3 regions of the Rhizobium sp. NZLR8 genome follow, and region 1 is predicted to be linked to each of the others. Evidence: riboswitches for the same ligand, from Rfam matches in the RefSeq annotation. Region 1 holds a riboswitch; each other region holds the start of a gene.
The links. A riboswitch is a leader RNA that binds a small molecule or an ion and turns the genes downstream of it on or off. The one in region 1 is predicted to bind cobalamin.
Positions count from the first base shown of each region.

Region 1 (5,370 bases):
ATCAATGCCCGGCCGGATGGCGAGGAGCCGGGGCAGCCCGGCAATGCCGCGGAAAAGGCTGCTGCTGCTGCCGCGGGGCTCGCCTACAGCTTCGTGCCGGTGAAAGGGGCCGAGATCACCGAGGCCGATATCCGCGCTTTCCAGATGGCGATGACGCAGGCGAAGGGGCCGGTCGTCGCTCATTGCAAGAGCGGCACACGGGCGCTGACGCTCTATGTGCTGGGAGAGGTGCTCGACGGGCGGATGCAGCCCGGAGAGGTCGAGGTCTTCGGCCAAAGACTCGGCTTCGATCTTGCCGGCGCACGCCGCTGGCTGGAAAAGCGGGCTGGGCAGGCGGCCGGTGTGAAGGCCTTCTTCGAGCCCCGCAGCTGCAGCGTGCAATATGTCGTTTCAGATCCGGTGACAAAACGCTGTGCCATCATCGACCCGGTGCTCGATTTCGACGAGATGTCGGGCGCGACGGGAACGGCGAATGCCGACGCCATCCTCGCTCATATTGACAGCGAGGGGCTGACGGTCGCGTGGATCCTCGACACGCATCCGCATGCCGATCATTTCTCCGCCGCGCATTACCTCAAGAGAAAGACCGGCGCGCCGACGGCGATCGGCGCCCATGTCACCGACGTCCAGGTGCTCTGGAAGGAGATCTACAACTTGCCGGCACTCGAAACCGACGGCTCGCAGTGGGACCGGCTGTTTGCCGATGGCGACACCTTCGAGATCGGTGGGCTTGAAGCCCGTGTGATGTTTTCGCCCGGCCATACGCTTGCTTCGGTGACCTATCTGATCGGCGACGCCGCCTTCGTGCACGACACCGTATTTACGCCGGATTCCGGCACGGCGCGCACGGATTTCCCCGGCGGCAGCGCCAGCGCCCTCTGGCACTCGATCCAGGTCATCCTGTCGCTGCCCGATGAGACCCGGCTCTTTTCCGGCCACGACTATCAGCCCGGCGGACGCCACGCGCGCTGGGAAAGCAGGGTGGCCGCCCAGAAAAACGGTAACCCGCATATATCAGGCATCGACGAGGCCGGCTTTGTGGCGCTGCGCCAGGCGCGCGACCGCACGCTGCCGAAGCCGAAACTGATGTTGCACGCGCTACAGGTGAATATTCGGGGAGGCAGATTGCCGGAGCCGGAGGGAAATGGGCGGCGGTATCTGAAGATACCGCTGGATGCGTTGTAGCAAGAAGTAGCGTTGCGGCGTGCTCCGAGGTTTCGCCCTCTCGGGCTGCGCACATCAGCATCAGGGACGTTGGCGGATGCCGCGCTCACGACAGCGGGAACGGGAGAAAGCGGCGCCAACGCTCAAGAGAGCCTCATACTGAGGAGGCGAGGATGCAGATATTACACCGGCCAACAAGGCCCCTACGTTCCGTCTCTATTTTTCACCCGCACGAACCCAATCCTCCGCAATAGGCATTGACGTCTTGCGGGCAGGCGACGTAACTGGGGGCGACGGTTCCCTGAAGATGACTCCAAGGGGATTAATAGGGAACACGGTAAGGACGACCCAGTAGGAACCGAGACCGTGGCTGCCCCCGCAACTGTATGCGGATTGTCGATCATCTCAGGTGTGGCCAGCGACTGGCCATCTCTGAAGGGCTTATAGCCCTGCCACTGCGAGATATCGCGGGAAGGCGGATGAACCGACGGATATCCGCAAGCCAGGAGACCTGCCGTCAATCACGATCCAATCAACCGGGCGGGGATGCCCGGACAAGGAACAGACATGATTGACCTTCTGAACCTTCGCCGAATTTCGGCATGCATCCGTCTCGATTGGGCCTCCTGCGGTTAGCGCACGTATCACCGTGCCTTCGGCCGCGCGTGCGGCATAACCATGCTTTTTCCCTTCAATCGAGGTTTTTCATGCGCCAGATTCTCGCCACCATGACATTTGCCTTCGGGCTGATCGGCCTTGCGGCACCGAGCCTTGCCGCCACCCAATATCCTTTGACCATCACCAATTGCGGTGAGCAGGTGACGTTCCAGAAGGCGCCGTCGAAGATCGTTTCGATTGGCCAGGGCATGACTGAAATTCTTTTCTCGCTCGACCTTGCCGAGAAGATTGCTGGTACGGCCGTCTGGGTCGGTCCCGTCCTGCCGCAATATGCCGAGGCTAACAGCAAGATAAAGCGTCTCGCCGACAATGATCCGAGCTTCGAATCCGTCGTTGGGCAGGAGCCGGATCTGGTGGCGGCCGAGTTCGCATGGCATGTCGGCGCGCAGGGCTCCGTCGGCAAGCGGGAGCAGTTCCAGGATCTCGGGATCAATACCTATCTCGCGCCGGCCGATTGCGTCGCCAAGGTCAACGCCGATGGCGGCGACGGTGTGCGCAAGGAGCTGTTCACGATGGAGCTGGTCTACCGTGAGATCGCCGAGCTCTCGGAGATCTTCGACGTGAAGGAGCGCGGCGATGGGCTGATTTCCAAGTTGAAGAAGCGCGAGGCGGATGCCGTCGCGTCGATATCAGGCGCATCGGGCAAGAACCTGCCCATCGTCTTCTGGTTCTCCAGCAAGCAAGTCAATGGCGATGCTTTCATCGCTGGCAAGAACAGCGCGCCTGCCTATATCCTGAAGGCGATCGGCGCCAGGAATGTCGTGACAACCGAAGAGGAATGGCCGCTGGTCGGCTGGGAAACCATTTCTCAGGCGAACCCGGCGGTTATCGTGTTGGCGACCATGGACCGGCGCCGCTACGCCGCCGACGATCCGAAGGTCAAGATCGATTTTCTCGAGAACGACCCGGTGACCAAGGAGCTTGACGCGGTCAAGAACGAGCACTTCGTGATGATGGACGCGCAATCGATGAACCCGACGATCCGTACGATCGACGGCATCGAGACCTTGGCGAACGGCATCAAGTCCTTCGGTCTCTCGCAGTGAAGGCAATGTCGGGCAGACAACACGGATGGTGGGCGCTTGGCGCGCTCACCATTTCTGCCTTTCTGCTTCTCGGGCTGATGATCAATCTCGCTGTTTCGATCGGGGAGATCGCGATCCCGCTAGCGACCACGGCGGAGGCGGTGTCGAACCGGCTGTTCGGCACGGATTTCGAGCTCAGCCGCATCCACCAGGGCATCGTCTGGGATTATCGGCTGAGCCGGGCGCTGGTTGCGGCCAGCGCCGGCGCGTCGCTCTCGCTCTGTGGCGCCGTGCTGCAGGCGCTGCTGCGCAATCCGCTGGCCGAACCCTACGTGCTCGGCATCTCCGCCGGCGCCTCGACGGGAGCGGTCTGCGTGATGATCCTCGGCTTCGGCTACGGTGTTTTCGGCCTGTCGAGCGGCGCCTTCATCGGCGCGGTCATCGCGTTTCTGCTGGTCGGCTTCCTTGCGACGGGTGCGGGGGGAACCGGCGAGCGCATCATCCTTTGCGGCGTCGCCGGCTCGCAGCTCTTCAATGCGCTGACCTCCTACATCGTGACGACATCGGCGAATGCCGAGCAGGCGCGCGGCATCCTGTTCTGGCTTCTGGGGTCGCTCAGCGGCGTGCGCTGGCCGGATGTCTATCTCTCGGTGCCGATCGCGCTTGCCGGCTTCGTCATCTGCATGGCCCATGTCAGGGCGCTCGACGCCTTCGCCTTCGGCACGGACGCGGCGGCCTCGCTCGGCATTGCCGTGCGCCGCGTCCAGATCCTGCTGTTCGGCCTGACGGCGGCGATGACGGCAAGCGTCGTCAGCGTGGTGGGCTCGATTGGCTTCGTCGGCCTCGTCATTCCGCATGCCGCCCGCTTTCTCGTCGGGCCGGGCCATCGGCGGCTGCTGCCGGCAACGGCGCTCGGCGGCGCAATCTACATGGTCGGCGCCGATATCGTCTCGCGCATCATCATCCCGCAGCAGGTCCTGCCGATCGGCGTCGTCACGGCGCTCTTCGGCGCGCCGGCCTTCGCCGTCATCCTCTATCGCGTCCGGAGGAGTGCATGAGCATTACCATCGATGCGGTGAGTTTCGCCGCCGGCGACACGGTCATCGTCAACGGCGTCAGCCTGACGGTGGCAAAGGGCAAGGTGCTCGGTCTGCTCGGGCCGAACGGCTCCGGCAAATCGAGCCTGCTCAGGCTGATCTGCCGGCTGCGGAAGGTCCGCAGTGGCGTCATCCGGCTGGGCGAAGACGATATCGCCTCGCTGTCACGCGCAGCCCTTGCGCGGCGCATCGCCTTCGTCGAGCAGCAGTCGACGACCGATACGCAGCTGACGGTGCGCGACGTGGTGCGGCTCGGCGGCACGCCACATCGCGGGCTGCTCTCGCCCTGGGGCGCGGAGGACGATGCCGCGGTCGATGAGGCCTTGTTACGGGTCGACATGGGGGAGCGGGCGGGCCAGCTCTGGCAGACGCTGTCGGGCGGCGAGCGCCAGCGTGTCCATATCGCGCGGTCGCTGGCGCAGGCGCCGAGCGAGTTGTTGCTCGACGAGCCGACCAATCATCTCGATATCCAGCATCAGCTCGACATTCTCCAACTGATCTCGAAACTCGGCATCACCTGCATCGTCGCGCTGCACGATCTCAACCTGGCGGCGATGTTCTGCGACAGCCTGGCGGTGCTTCAGAAGGGCGAGGTCGTCGCCTCGGGCGCACCGGAGCATGTGCTGACGGAGGATATGATCGCCCGTGTTTTCGGCGTTCGCGCCCATGTCCAGAAATCGGCCGTGCATGGCCGGCATCATATCCAATACGTCATGGATTGAGCGGCTGGGAATTCGTTCTCAGGGAGAGGCTTACTGGCATTTTTCCAGGACTGGCGTATGATTTCCTGGGGCGCGCGCGCCCGGTGGAACGGAGTTTCGCGATGCTCGAAAGAAATCAGTTTCCCCTGCGCCCGGTCGTTCCCGGTTTCGCGGTCGCCTGGGTCGTCATCATTTCAGGTGCTAGCGTCGCTCTCAGCCTGCTTTTTGCCTGCGTGACGCCCTTCGTGGCCTTGGCGGCGGTGTCAGCGGTCATTCTTCCTCGGCGGATGGCGGTGACGGCGGTTTTGCTGGCCTGGCTCGCCAACCAGATGGTCGGATATCTCCTGCTCGGTTATCCCCAGACTTGGGACAGTTATGCCTGGGGCTTGGCGATCGGTATCGCTGCAATCGCATCTCTGGCGGCAGCGCTCGGAGTGCTTCGTCTCGCGGCGGACCTTGCCGTCACCGCGGCTGGCGCCTTCATGGCCGGCTTCGTTGCCTATGAAGGCGTACTCTTTGCCGCAACGGCGGTGCTTCCGTCAGGCGAGAGCGCGTTTTCGGCGTCGGTCGTAGCGAGTATTCTGTTGATCAATTCCTTGGCCGCGATCGGCCTTATCTGCCTTCATGCCGGCGCGGCGGCTGGCCGTGCGCTGGTTGCAAGACAGCCGGGACCGGCGCTGCTTTAGGCGTCTGACTTCATGCACG
Region 1 is NZ_JABDVY010000004.1:470,265-475,634, forward strand. Features, by position in the region: gene blh (bifunctional sulfur transferase/dioxygenase Blh) at 1-1,185, shown strand, start outside; cobalamin riboswitch at 1,442-1,698, shown strand; gene HJB89_RS12730 (ABC transporter substrate-binding protein) at 1,872-2,888, shown strand; gene HJB89_RS12735 (iron ABC transporter permease) at 2,894-3,925, shown strand; gene HJB89_RS12740 (ABC transporter ATP-binding protein) at 3,922-4,686, shown strand; gene HJB89_RS12745 (hypothetical protein) at 4,788-5,351, shown strand.

Region 2 (5,370 bases), on a different contig from region 1:
CGGCTGAAGGTAAATTCCTGACCGGCCGCATCAGCCGTCCCGAAGCTGAGCGCCTGCCGCCCGGCCAGCACCTCGTCAAAAACTGGCCGGTGCTCGATCTCGGCCAGCAGCCCGTCATCTCCACGAATAGCTGGCGTCTCGAGCTGCGCGGCCTCGTCGAAACGCCGCTCACCCTAACCTGGACCGACTTCCAGGCGATCGAGCAGAGCACCAAGGTCAGCGATATCCACTGCGTCACCACCTGGTCGCGCTACGACAACAAATGGAAAGGCGTTTCGACCCGCGATCTGCTCGATCGCGCCATGCCAAAGCCCGAAGCCGGTTACGTCATGCTGACGAGTTATGACGGCTATACCACCAACCTGCCGCTTGCCGATTTCGCCGCCGAGGATGCGATCCTTGCGACATCGTGGGAATGCCTGCCGCTGACGCCGGATCACGGCGGCCCGATGCGCCTCGTCGTACCGCATCTCTATTTCTGGAAAAGCGCCAAATGGCTGCGCCGCATCGAGCTGATGCCCGCCGACCAGGCCGGCTTTTGGGAAAAGAACGGTTACCACATCTATGGCGATCCGTGGCGCGAGCAGCGCTATTCCGACGATTGAGCCTTCGGCCGCAGAAAGCGGCCCAGCGCAAACGTCACAAGGGCGAACAGAGCGGCGAGCCCCGTCAGCGACGCCATGCTGGCGGGATGAAACGGCACTTTGCTCCAGCGCGGCTTGACGACATCGGCTGTGTTGAAGGCCTCGCCGCTGAACCTGCAAGTGATGAGCGCCAGGCTGCGCCGCACCATGTCGGCATCGACCGCGGAAATGATTTCATTAGCCGCAACGGCCTCCCGCGGCATCTCACGCATCTCAAGCAATACCGCCTTGGCCGCCGCGAGATAAGCATGAGCACATTCGTTGAACGGGCTCTCCTCGTCGCTCACGCTGCCCGGCATCCGCCCCCAGAGACAATAGGAATATTGGATTTCGGCATAGTTCAGAACGCGCCGGAACAGCTCGTTTGTATCAGTCGCGCGTGACGCCAACCCGACAATTTCGCCGCGGTAGTCTGAAATCACCGCCATCTCGCCATGCGAGATTTCCGGGATATCGAGGCCGGTATCGCTGCCGCCGACGCTGCGGCTATGGGCAAGCGCGTTTTCGCCAACCGCACAAAACCAAGCGGCGGCGGCAAACGCCGTCGACAGAATCGATATGGTTTTGCTGCTTTTCATACTCGCTCGAAAAACTTGAGGGCGCCGGCAAGGCGGCGCCCCTCGATGCGTTCAGTGAAATGCCGGTGCCGGTCGAGCCCGCTGCCCGCCCTTCACGGCAAGCAGCTTTTCCGCCAGCGCTCCGAAGCCAAGACCGAGCGTTGCCCAGAGGATCACCTGCATGCCGAGCGAGGTCGTGCGGAAACGCCAGAGCACCATCGCCGAGAACTTCTCCGGCACTTCGTTGATCGACGGCAGCAAATAGAGCACCAGGCCCATGAAGACGAGATAGGTGATGCCGGCGATGATCGCCCCGTTCCACAGACCGAAACGCTCGGAAAGGCGCCGCGACAGCGCCACCGCGGCAATCAAAGCAGCGATCGAGACGACGATCATCAGGAAGAACAGCTCGGTCCTGACGCCGATCGTATCGGGATTGCCGACCGCCGGCGGATTGGCCGGATACTTGATACCGGGAACGACGACGATCGCCACGAAGGCGGCAAGGGCGATGACCGCCGAGGTGCCGCGTGCCGAAAGCCTGCTGATGCGGCCGTGCACGAAAGCGAAAGCGAGCGCGAAAAGCCCGCCGACGGCAATGCTGTAGGCCATGACGCCGGTGAAGAGGCCAAGACCGGCCTGCGTGGCACGGCTGACGATCTCAGGTTCGGCAGCTTCGCCCGCCGCCTGGGCGCTCGCCTCCTCGAAGGCGATCGCCGCATCGACCAGCGGCTCGCCGAAGATATGCGCGAAAGCAAAAACCAGAATGCCAGCGATCAGCCCCGCGAGCATGCCGCGAAGTAGAAGATTTCCGACCATGTCAGGATCCCCCTTAGTGGCAGGGAAAGCCGAGGAGATGACGGCCGTCATGCACGAATTCGTGCACATACATGCCGTTGAACAGCGCCATCGCGCCTTCCTCGGTGCCGACGAAATAGATGGCGATCAGCATCAACAGGCCGCCGAAGATCGCCCAAGGCAGGATTTCTCCTACCGGGATTGGCGCCGGTGCCGCGACGGGCGCAAAAGTGGTGTCAGACATGTATTCCTCCGGGAATGACGCGTTCAGTCGAAAGAGTGCTTATGCGGCAGGGTCTGACTTCCAGCGCGAAGAACCTTCGACACGCTGGTCACAGCGGCGCGACCGTGCCGGATTTACACCGGCTTCCAAACCCGCAACAGCACGGTTATATCTGCAGGCCGAAGAGCCTGTCAACGAAACTTCATGAAGCGGCGAAGGGCTGTTCCCACCGCTATCCGGAGATCGCAACGACCGTGAATACGCGACTTATCTGGATCTGCCACGGCGCGACGGCAGCGAGCCGCAAGGCCCTGTTCCCGCTCGATGAACCGCTGGACAACAAGGCCGCGGAAGAAGCGGCCAGGATGACCGCCCTGCCCCGCGCCGATCGTATTGTCACCAGCCCGGCTTTGCGCGCCCGCCAGACGGCCGAAGCCCTCGGCCTCGACGCCCGGATAGATCAGGCGCTTCGCGACTGCGATCACAGGCGCTGGGCCGGCAGGTCGATCGCAGCGATCGAGGCAGAAGAGCCGGAGAACCTCATGGCCTGGATGTGCGATCCTGAAGCGGCTCCGCACGGGGGCGAGAGCCTTGTTGATCTCAGAACACGTGTCGGCGGTTGGATGGACAATGAATCCGCTCTCGGCGGCCATGTGATCGCCGTCAGCCACGCGGCCGTCATCCGAGCGGCGATCGCGTACGTACTTCAGGCGCCGCTCTCCTCCTTCTGGCTCGTCGACGTCGAGCCGCTTGGCATTGTTCGCATGACCAGCAATGGACGGCGCTGGTCTCTGCGATTCCAGCATTAGCGATCCCTCATTTTATCCAGCCTTACACAAGCAAATCGCGTCATCTCTATTGAACCCGGTTCTACCGGGACTACTTCCTTGTCCCAAGGAGATGGAAGACATGACATATGACTGGAGTGGGGAGCGCACGCGGCGCCTGCGTTTGGTGCGTGTCGCCACAATTGCGGTTCTGGTCGGTCTCATCGTCAGCGTACCGCTGCTGATCGTTACCGCCTGAAGCACGAAAAGGGCGAGCGGTGCCACGGCACGCTCGCCTTCGTTCTTTCCCCCGCCTGCCGGTCTGCAACCACGACGACGATCGCGCTCAGCGTTTTACCCGGTTCCGCGAAAGCGCCCTCAGTCCCTCCACGGCACAGCCATAGGCTGCCCCTCTGATAATTCGCCTTCTGGTTTCAACGAACATTTCAGACTTTCATGATTACTTCGGCGCGGGTGGAGTCGGAGAAGACCATATGCCGGTGTTTTTCCAAAGCAAGGCCGGAAGGCAATGCGTGTCGATTGTCGGGCTTGGGATAACCCTCTGGCTCCTCGGCGCGCTGTTGCAGCTTGACGACAGCCTTGTCTTCTTCATGACCGGTTTCGGCGAATACGGCGCCGACAAGCTCGTTCTGGCGCTCGGTATCGCCGGCGCCATGAGCTTCATCTATTCGGTGCTGCGCATCGCCGACCTGCGCAAGGAAACCGAACTGCGCGCCGCCGCTCAGGCGAAGGCCGATTGGACCGCCACCCACGACCATCTGACCAAACTGCCGAACCGCTACGCCTTCGAGCGCAAGATTCTCTCACGGCCAGTCAAGGACGACGAGTACGAGGTCGAAGAGTGGAGCCGCAACGTCACCATCTTCTCCGTCGATCTCGACGGCTTCAAGAAGGTCAACGATCTCGTCGGTCACAAGGGCGGCGACGTTCTGTTGATCGAGGTTGCCAGACGGATCTGCGCGCTCGGCAACGCCGATTGCGTCTATCGCTTCGGCGGCGACGAATTCATCATTGTCGCCTTTGCTCTGACGGCGCAGCGCGAGGAGCGTTTTGCCAGGCTGCTGATCCAAGCCGTCACCCGGCCGATCCATATCGATGGTTTTGCCGTCGAAGTCGGCGCCAGCGTCGGCTATGACCGTTGGGCCGAGCGAGCCGAACCGCTGGAAGATGCCGCTCATCGTGCCGACCTCGCCATGTACGAGGCGAAATCTCGAGGACCCAACCACTATTTCGTTTTCGAACCTGCAATGCAGGACAAGGTAACGGAACGCGCTGCACTGGAAACCCGGCTGCGCGCGGCAATCGCCAATAAGGCGATCAAACCCTTCTATCAGCCGCTGATCGACCTGAAGACCGGTCAGCTCTGCGGCTTCGAGGCGTTGGCGCGTTGGATCGGCGACGATGGCGTCAACATTCCGCCTCCGGTCTTCATCGATATCGCCGAGGAAACCGGCATGATCACTGCGCTGTTCGAGGATCTCCTTGCTCAGGCCTGCAGCGATGCACTCACCTGGCCCGAGCATGTGACATTGTCTTTCAACGTCTCGCCGGTCCAGATGGAAGACAGGCTGTTGACCTCGCGCATTCTCAAGGTGCTTTCGGCAAGCCGGCTGCCGCCGCAGCGCCTGGAAGTCGAGATCACCGAGAACGCGCTGATCCAGGATCCGGCCATCGCCGCCGTGATTCTCGACGAACTGCACGCCGCCGGCATCCAGATCGCACTCGACGATTTCGGCACGGGCTATTCGAGCCTGGCCCAGCTCGCCCGCTATCGTTTCGACAAGATCAAGATCGACAAAAGCTTCATCGCCACCTATCGCGACGACGAACGTCAGGAAAAAATCGTCCGCGCCATGCTCGGACTCGGCAGGAGCCTCAACATCAAGACGACCGCTGAGGGCGTCGAGGAGCACGGCCAGCTCGCCTTCCTGCTGCAGCTCGGCTGCGACATCGGCCAAGGCTATCTTTTCGGTAAGGCGATGCCCGCCGCCGAGGCGGGCATCTTCATCAGCGATCGTAATGCCAGTCTAGCCTCAACGGCCTGACGTTATGCCTACCTTTTTGACGCAATTCCGGACGGAAAACTGCTTCGCACTTTTCCTGGAATTTGCTCTAAAAGACCTGACGCAGGATTACGAAGAGCACGAAGGCGATTGCGATCGAGGCCGGCAGCGTCAGCACCCAGGCCATCAGCATGTTGCGCACGGTCGACCATTGCAGGCCGGAACCGTTCGCCGCCATGGTGCCGGCGACGCCCGACGACAGCACATGCGTGGTCGAGACCGGCAGGCCGAGTTGATCGGCCGAGGCGATGGTGATCATCGCGACGACTTCGGCTGCCGCTCCCTGCCCGTAGGTCA
Region 2 is NZ_JABDVY010000006.1:29,415-34,784, forward strand. Features, by position in the region: gene HJB89_RS15210 (sulfite oxidase-like oxidoreductase) at 1-605, shown strand, start outside; gene HJB89_RS15215 (hypothetical protein) at 590-1,222, opposite strand; gene HJB89_RS15220 (CbtA family protein) at 1,274-2,020, opposite strand; gene HJB89_RS15225 (CbtB domain-containing protein) at 2,034-2,243, opposite strand; adenosylcobalamin (AdoCbl) riboswitch at 2,257-2,399, opposite strand; gene HJB89_RS15230 (histidine phosphatase family protein) at 2,477-3,031, shown strand; gene HJB89_RS15235 (bifunctional diguanylate cyclase/phosphodiesterase) at 3,484-5,055, shown strand; gene HJB89_RS15240 (inorganic phosphate transporter) at 5,123-5,370, opposite strand, start outside.
Region 2: linked by a shared signal. The riboswitch ahead of HJB89_RS15225 (CbtB domain-containing protein) and the one ahead of HJB89_RS12730 (ABC transporter substrate-binding protein) in region 1 are both predicted to bind cobalamin.

Region 3 (5,370 bases), on a different contig from region 1:
TGGCACGGATCACGTGATCAGCCTGTTCGAATTCCCGAAGGAAGTCGCGCTGCGCGGGCTCGGATTCTCGCTGACGAGCGACGCGCCGGGCGGATTTTCCGATCAACAGCTGGCGATCATAGAAGAGCTGTTCCCGGCGCTGGGGCTGGCGGCTTACCGCGTGGCGGTTTCGAAGACCGCGACCGATATCCTCGCCGTCTATACCGGCGCCAGGACCAGTGCGCGCATCCTTGCGGGCGAAACCCGCAGGGGAATGGGTGGCTCCATCGATGCCGCCATCCTGCTTGCCGACCTCCGCAATTTCACGGCGCTGACCGAGGCCTACCAGCCAGGCGAGATCGTCGGGTTTCTCAACGAGCATTTCGAGCTGATCGACCGGCATGTCGAGGAAAATTCCGGCGAGATCCTCAAGTTCATGGGCGACAGCGTGCTGGCGATCTTTCCGACGGACGCCGAGGATCCGCAAAGGGCGTGTAAGGCTGCGTTGGCTTCGGCACAGAATCTGCTGAAGGCAAACGAAGAGCTCAATCGCGAGCGGACGCGCAATGGAGGCCCCGATATCGGCATCGATGTCGTGCTGCATCTCGGCGAGCTTTTCTACGGAAATGTCGGCGCTCACGGCAGGCTCGACTTCACGGTGATCGGCAGGGCGGTCAACGAGGCTTCGCGGCTGGAGAAACTCTGCGGTACGCTTGAGCAGCACCTTCTGCTGTCGGAGAGTTTCGCGGCCAACTGTACGGTGGCTTGCGAGTATCTCGGGTCGTTCGAATTGCGTGGAGTTTCAAAGCGGGCCGACGTCTTCAAGCTCGCCAACTCTGTGTCATGAAGCGCCGATCAAAGGCGCGACCAAGTTCAGATCTCGCCTGAGACCTCACGACGGCGACGGTCAAGTTCTTCACTGTAGCGGCGCAGCGTATAGCTTTCGCTGAGCTGGCCGATCACCTTGCGTTCGATCAGGTTGTTGACGACGGCGAGTGCTTCGCTTTCGCTCTTGTCGAAGATCGCCGCCGCCTGCCTGGCATTCATCTGTGGCTGTAGGAAATCGTTGCGGTAGTGGATGAAATCGGCAAGCGTCTTGCCCTCGTCCTGCACGTCGGTCGGGTTGGCGTAGATCTCCGGCACCAGCACGAGGCCTGCATATTTGTCGCTCTCCTCGACGAGGATGACGCGCTGGGTCGAGCCGATCGGGAAGGCCTGCTTGAATTCCTCCAGCGAAATACCCGCCCTTGCCGTCTTGACGTCGGCGCGCATCAGCTTGTCCACTGTCAGGTTACGGATCCAGCCGACGTCGTGGGCGCTGCGGATGCTTTCGCCGCGCAGGTGGAAGCGCCAGGTGGCGAAGGAATAGCCGAAGGTTGAGCGGACGACGAGTGAGGAGGTGATGACGGCGGCGAGCACCAGGGCGGTGATCGGAAAATCGCCGGTGATTTCGAGCGCCAGGAACGTCATCGTCAGCGGCCCGCCGATGACGGCGACGGCGAGCGAGCTCATGCCGACGACGGCATAGATGACGGGCGTCAGCGTCGCATCGGCGAAATAGGGGCCGCAATAGGCAAAGAGCTTGCCGAGCAGGGCGCCCATGAACAGTGAGGCGAAGAACAGGCCGCCCCTGAAGCCGGAGCCGATCGAGATCGCCGAGGCCAGGGATTTCAACAGGAAGAGGCCGATCAGCGCCGGGATCGCCACCTCGCGGGAGAGATTGAGATGCAGCGCGCCGTGGCCGGCCGAGAGCACCTGTGGCGAAATCATCGCCAGAAGTCCGACGACGATGCCGCCGAGCGCCGGGCGGAAGGGCGGGGCGATCGAGCTCTTGCGCGCCAGCTCCTCGACGAAGGAGACGCCCTGCATGATCAGGATGCCGACGCCAGCGCAGAAGCCACCGAGCAGCATAGCCGGGATATAATCGGCCGGCACGACTGCGCCGAAGCTGCCGATGTCGATGGTGAAATCGCCGTGGGTGAGCAGCCTTGCGATGAGGGTGGAAACCAGGGCCGAGACGACCACAGGGGTCAGCGAGACGATCGTATAGGTGCCGATGATCAGCTCGAAGGCGTAGAAGGCGCCGGTCAGCGGCGCGTTGAAGGCAGCGGCGATAGCGCCCGCCGCGCCGCAGCCGACGAGGGTGCGCAGATCGGAGCGGCGAAGCTGCAGCTTCAGGCCGAATTTCGAGGCGAGGCCGGCGGCAAGCTGGGTATAGCCGGCCTCGAGGCCGACGGAGGCGCCGAACCCGTTGGAAATCAGGTTCTGCACGGCAACGATGATGCTGTCGGTCAAGGACAGGCGGCCGCCATGCAGCGCATTGGCCTCGATCGGGTCAACCATCGGTTTCTTGCGCCGTTTCGCCAGTACGAACAGCAACAGGCCGAGCAGGACGCCACCGATGACGGGGGCAGTGAGAAGCAGCAGCTTGTCGTCGATCACCGACGAGCTCAGCCGCTCGCTGTCGTCGATGCCGAAGACCATCTGATGCAGTTGATTGGAGACGTAGCTCATGCCGGTGACGGCGAGACCCGAGGTGATGCCGACGACGGCACCCGCCAGCGACAGGCCGACCTCACTGCGGCGGGTCAGCGCCCGCAGCCGCCCCGGGTCGAAGAAAACACGCAGCGCTCGGAACCGGCGCCGATCCAATTTCATAAGCATGGCAAGACAACTAGGCAGGAAGAGGCCCGGTCAAGGGCGATGGCGCAGTCCGCTTGCAGTGCAATTGTGGCGAAAAGCCGGCGCCCTGGATAAATATTTGTGACGTAAGTATCTGATAAATGACGATGTTTTAGGTAGGGTAAGTCGTGTTGCTGGCGTTGCCTCGCCTGTCTAGCCACTGCCGGCCGTCGAGGGCGGTTGACTTCACCCCTGAGCTTGCCTAACCATCCCTCAACGGATGGTCACCTGACCATCCTCGGATATAACGGATGGTTCCGGATCGGTGTTACGCCTTCCGGATGAAAAGGGAATGTGACGGGGCGGACCCAAGCCGGGCGCCTTCATCACAGCCGACCCCGCGACTGTAGAGCGGTCAGGGTCTTCCATCCGGCATCGAGCCCTTCCGGCCGGCGGCTTGCAATAATGCAAGCGGGCGGGACGGGCGACATGCCGGAAAAGCCACTGGACATGCATGATGATCAACCGGGGTCGGACGCCTCTTAAGTCTACGAATCGTCCACCTTTTCATCGATGCAGCCGGGAAGGCGAGGCAGATCCGCTGGCACGATCAGGGCGACCGGTTTCCGGTCTGCCCCGATCGCGGCCGATAACCGCGAGCCAGGAGACCTGCCATCCCGTGCCGGGCGAGAAGCCCAACCCTGGGCAAGAGGCCCGCTGCCAGCACGGAGGTTGTTTTGGCTGAACGATTGAATTCGGCGCGGCCTTGTGCGGCGCGATCGAGTGGGTGGGGTGCGGCATCCCACCAAAGGGGCGTCTGCGCATGACGACCGCTCCCTCCAACACCGTCTTCATCCTCGGCGGCGCCCGTTCGGGGAAATCCCGCTTCGCCGAGTCCCTTGTCATTTCGATCGGCCTCGACCGCCATTATCTCGCGACCGGCCGCGCCTGGGATGAGGAAATGCAGGCGCGCATTGCCCAACATAGAGCCGATCGCGGCCCGTCCTGGACGACGCATGAAGAGCCGCTCGATCTCGTCGGCAAGCTTGACGCTATCGACCGCGAGGGCGGCGTCGTGCTCATCGATTGCCTGACACTCTGGGTCACCAATCTGATGATGGATGAGCGCGATATGGCGGCGGAATTTGCCGCGCTCACCGATTTTCTGCCGCAGGCGAAGGCGCAGCTCGTTTTCGTTTCCAATGAGGTCGGCCTCGGCATCGTGCCGGATAATCGCATGGCGCGGGAATTCCGCGATCATGCCGGCCGGCTGCACCAATCAATTGCGGCCAAGGCCGCCGAAGTCTATTTCATCGCGGCAGGCCTGCCGTTGAAAATGAAGGGTTAAGTTCATGAACCAGCAGAAAATTCCCGCAACCGTCATTACCGGCTTTCTCGGCGCCGGCAAGACGACGATGATCCGCAACCTGCTCACCAATGCCGGCGGCAAAAAGATCGCGCTCATCATCAACGAGTTCGGCGATCTCGGCGTCGATGGCGAGGTGCTGAAGGGCTGCGGCGCTGACAATTGCACCGAGGACGATATCATCGAGCTGACCAATGGCTGCATCTGCTGCACCGTCGCCGACGATTTCATCCCGACGATGACGAAGTTGCTCGAGCGTGAACAGCGGCCCGACCATATCGTCATCGAAACCTCGGGCCTTGCCCTGCCGCAGCCGCTGGTCGCGGCCTTCAATTGGCCTGACATTCGCACCCAGGTGACGGTCGATGGCGTCATTACCGTGGTCGACAGCGCGGCTGTCGCCGCCGGCCGTTTCGCCGACGACCACGATGCCGTCGAGGCGGCGCGCGGCGCAGATGAATCGCTCGATCACGAAAGCCCGATCGAGGAGTTGTTCGAGGATCAGCTGACTTGCGCCGATCTGATCGTACTCAACAAGACCGACCTGATCGACGCTGCCGGCCTTATCAGGGTTCGCGACGAGGTCGCCTCCCGCACGGTGCGCAAGCAGGTGATGATCGAGGCGAAAAATGGCGAGGTGTCGGCCGGAATTCTGCTCGGCCTCGGCATCGGCACGGAGGACGATGTCGCCAACCGCAAATCGCATCACGAGCTGGAGCATGAGGACGGCGCGCCGCACGACCATGACGAATTCGACAGCTTCGTCGTCGAACTCGGCCCGGTCGCCGATCCCGCCGGCTTCATTGCTGGCCTGAAGACGATTATCGCCGACCATGACGTACTGCGTCTCAAGGGTTTCGTCGATGTCGCCGGCAAGCCGATGCGCCTGCAGATCCAGGCCGTCGGCAGCCGCATCGACCATTATTTCGACCGTGCCTGGGCCCCGAGCGAAACGCGCGCCACGCGCCTCGTGGTCATCGGTCTGCACGAGATGGACCAGGACGCTGTTAGGGCGGCGATCGAGGCGCTGGCGTAATCCCATGCATCTGCTTCTGGCCCAACAGGGAACGATCAGCGACTGCGAGGAGGCGATCGACCTCGGGCAGACGCCGGGCGATATCGTGTTCCTGTCGGCCGCCGACAGCGAGCTTGCCGCCATCGCAGCCGCCCATCGCGAGCATGGGGCGGCGCCTTCGCTGAGACTTGCCAGCCTGATGAGCCTCAAGCATCCGATGTCGGTCGATACCTATGTCGAACGCACGGCGCGGCATGCCAGGCTCATCATCGTGCGTGCGCTCGGCGGTGCCAGCTATTTCCACTATACGCTGGAGGCGCTGCACGCGGCAGCGTCCCGCGCCGGTGCGCTGATTGCGGTCTTGCCGGGCGATGCCCGGCCGGATGCG
Region 3 is NZ_JABDVY010000024.1:76,738-82,107, forward strand. Features, by position in the region: gene HJB89_RS32110 (adenylate/guanylate cyclase domain-containing protein) at 1-826, shown strand, start outside; gene HJB89_RS32115 (chloride channel protein) at 853-2,643, opposite strand; cobalamin riboswitch at 2,897-3,293, shown strand; gene cobU (bifunctional adenosylcobinamide kinase/adenosylcobinamide-phosphate guanylyltransferase) at 3,425-3,949, shown strand; gene cobW (cobalamin biosynthesis protein CobW) at 3,954-5,003, shown strand; partial or broken gene cobN (cobaltochelatase subunit CobN) at 5,008-5,370, shown strand, end outside.
Region 3: linked by a shared signal. The riboswitch ahead of cobU (bifunctional adenosylcobinamide kinase/adenosylcobinamide-phosphate guanylyltransferase) and the one ahead of HJB89_RS12730 (ABC transporter substrate-binding protein) in region 1 are both predicted to bind cobalamin.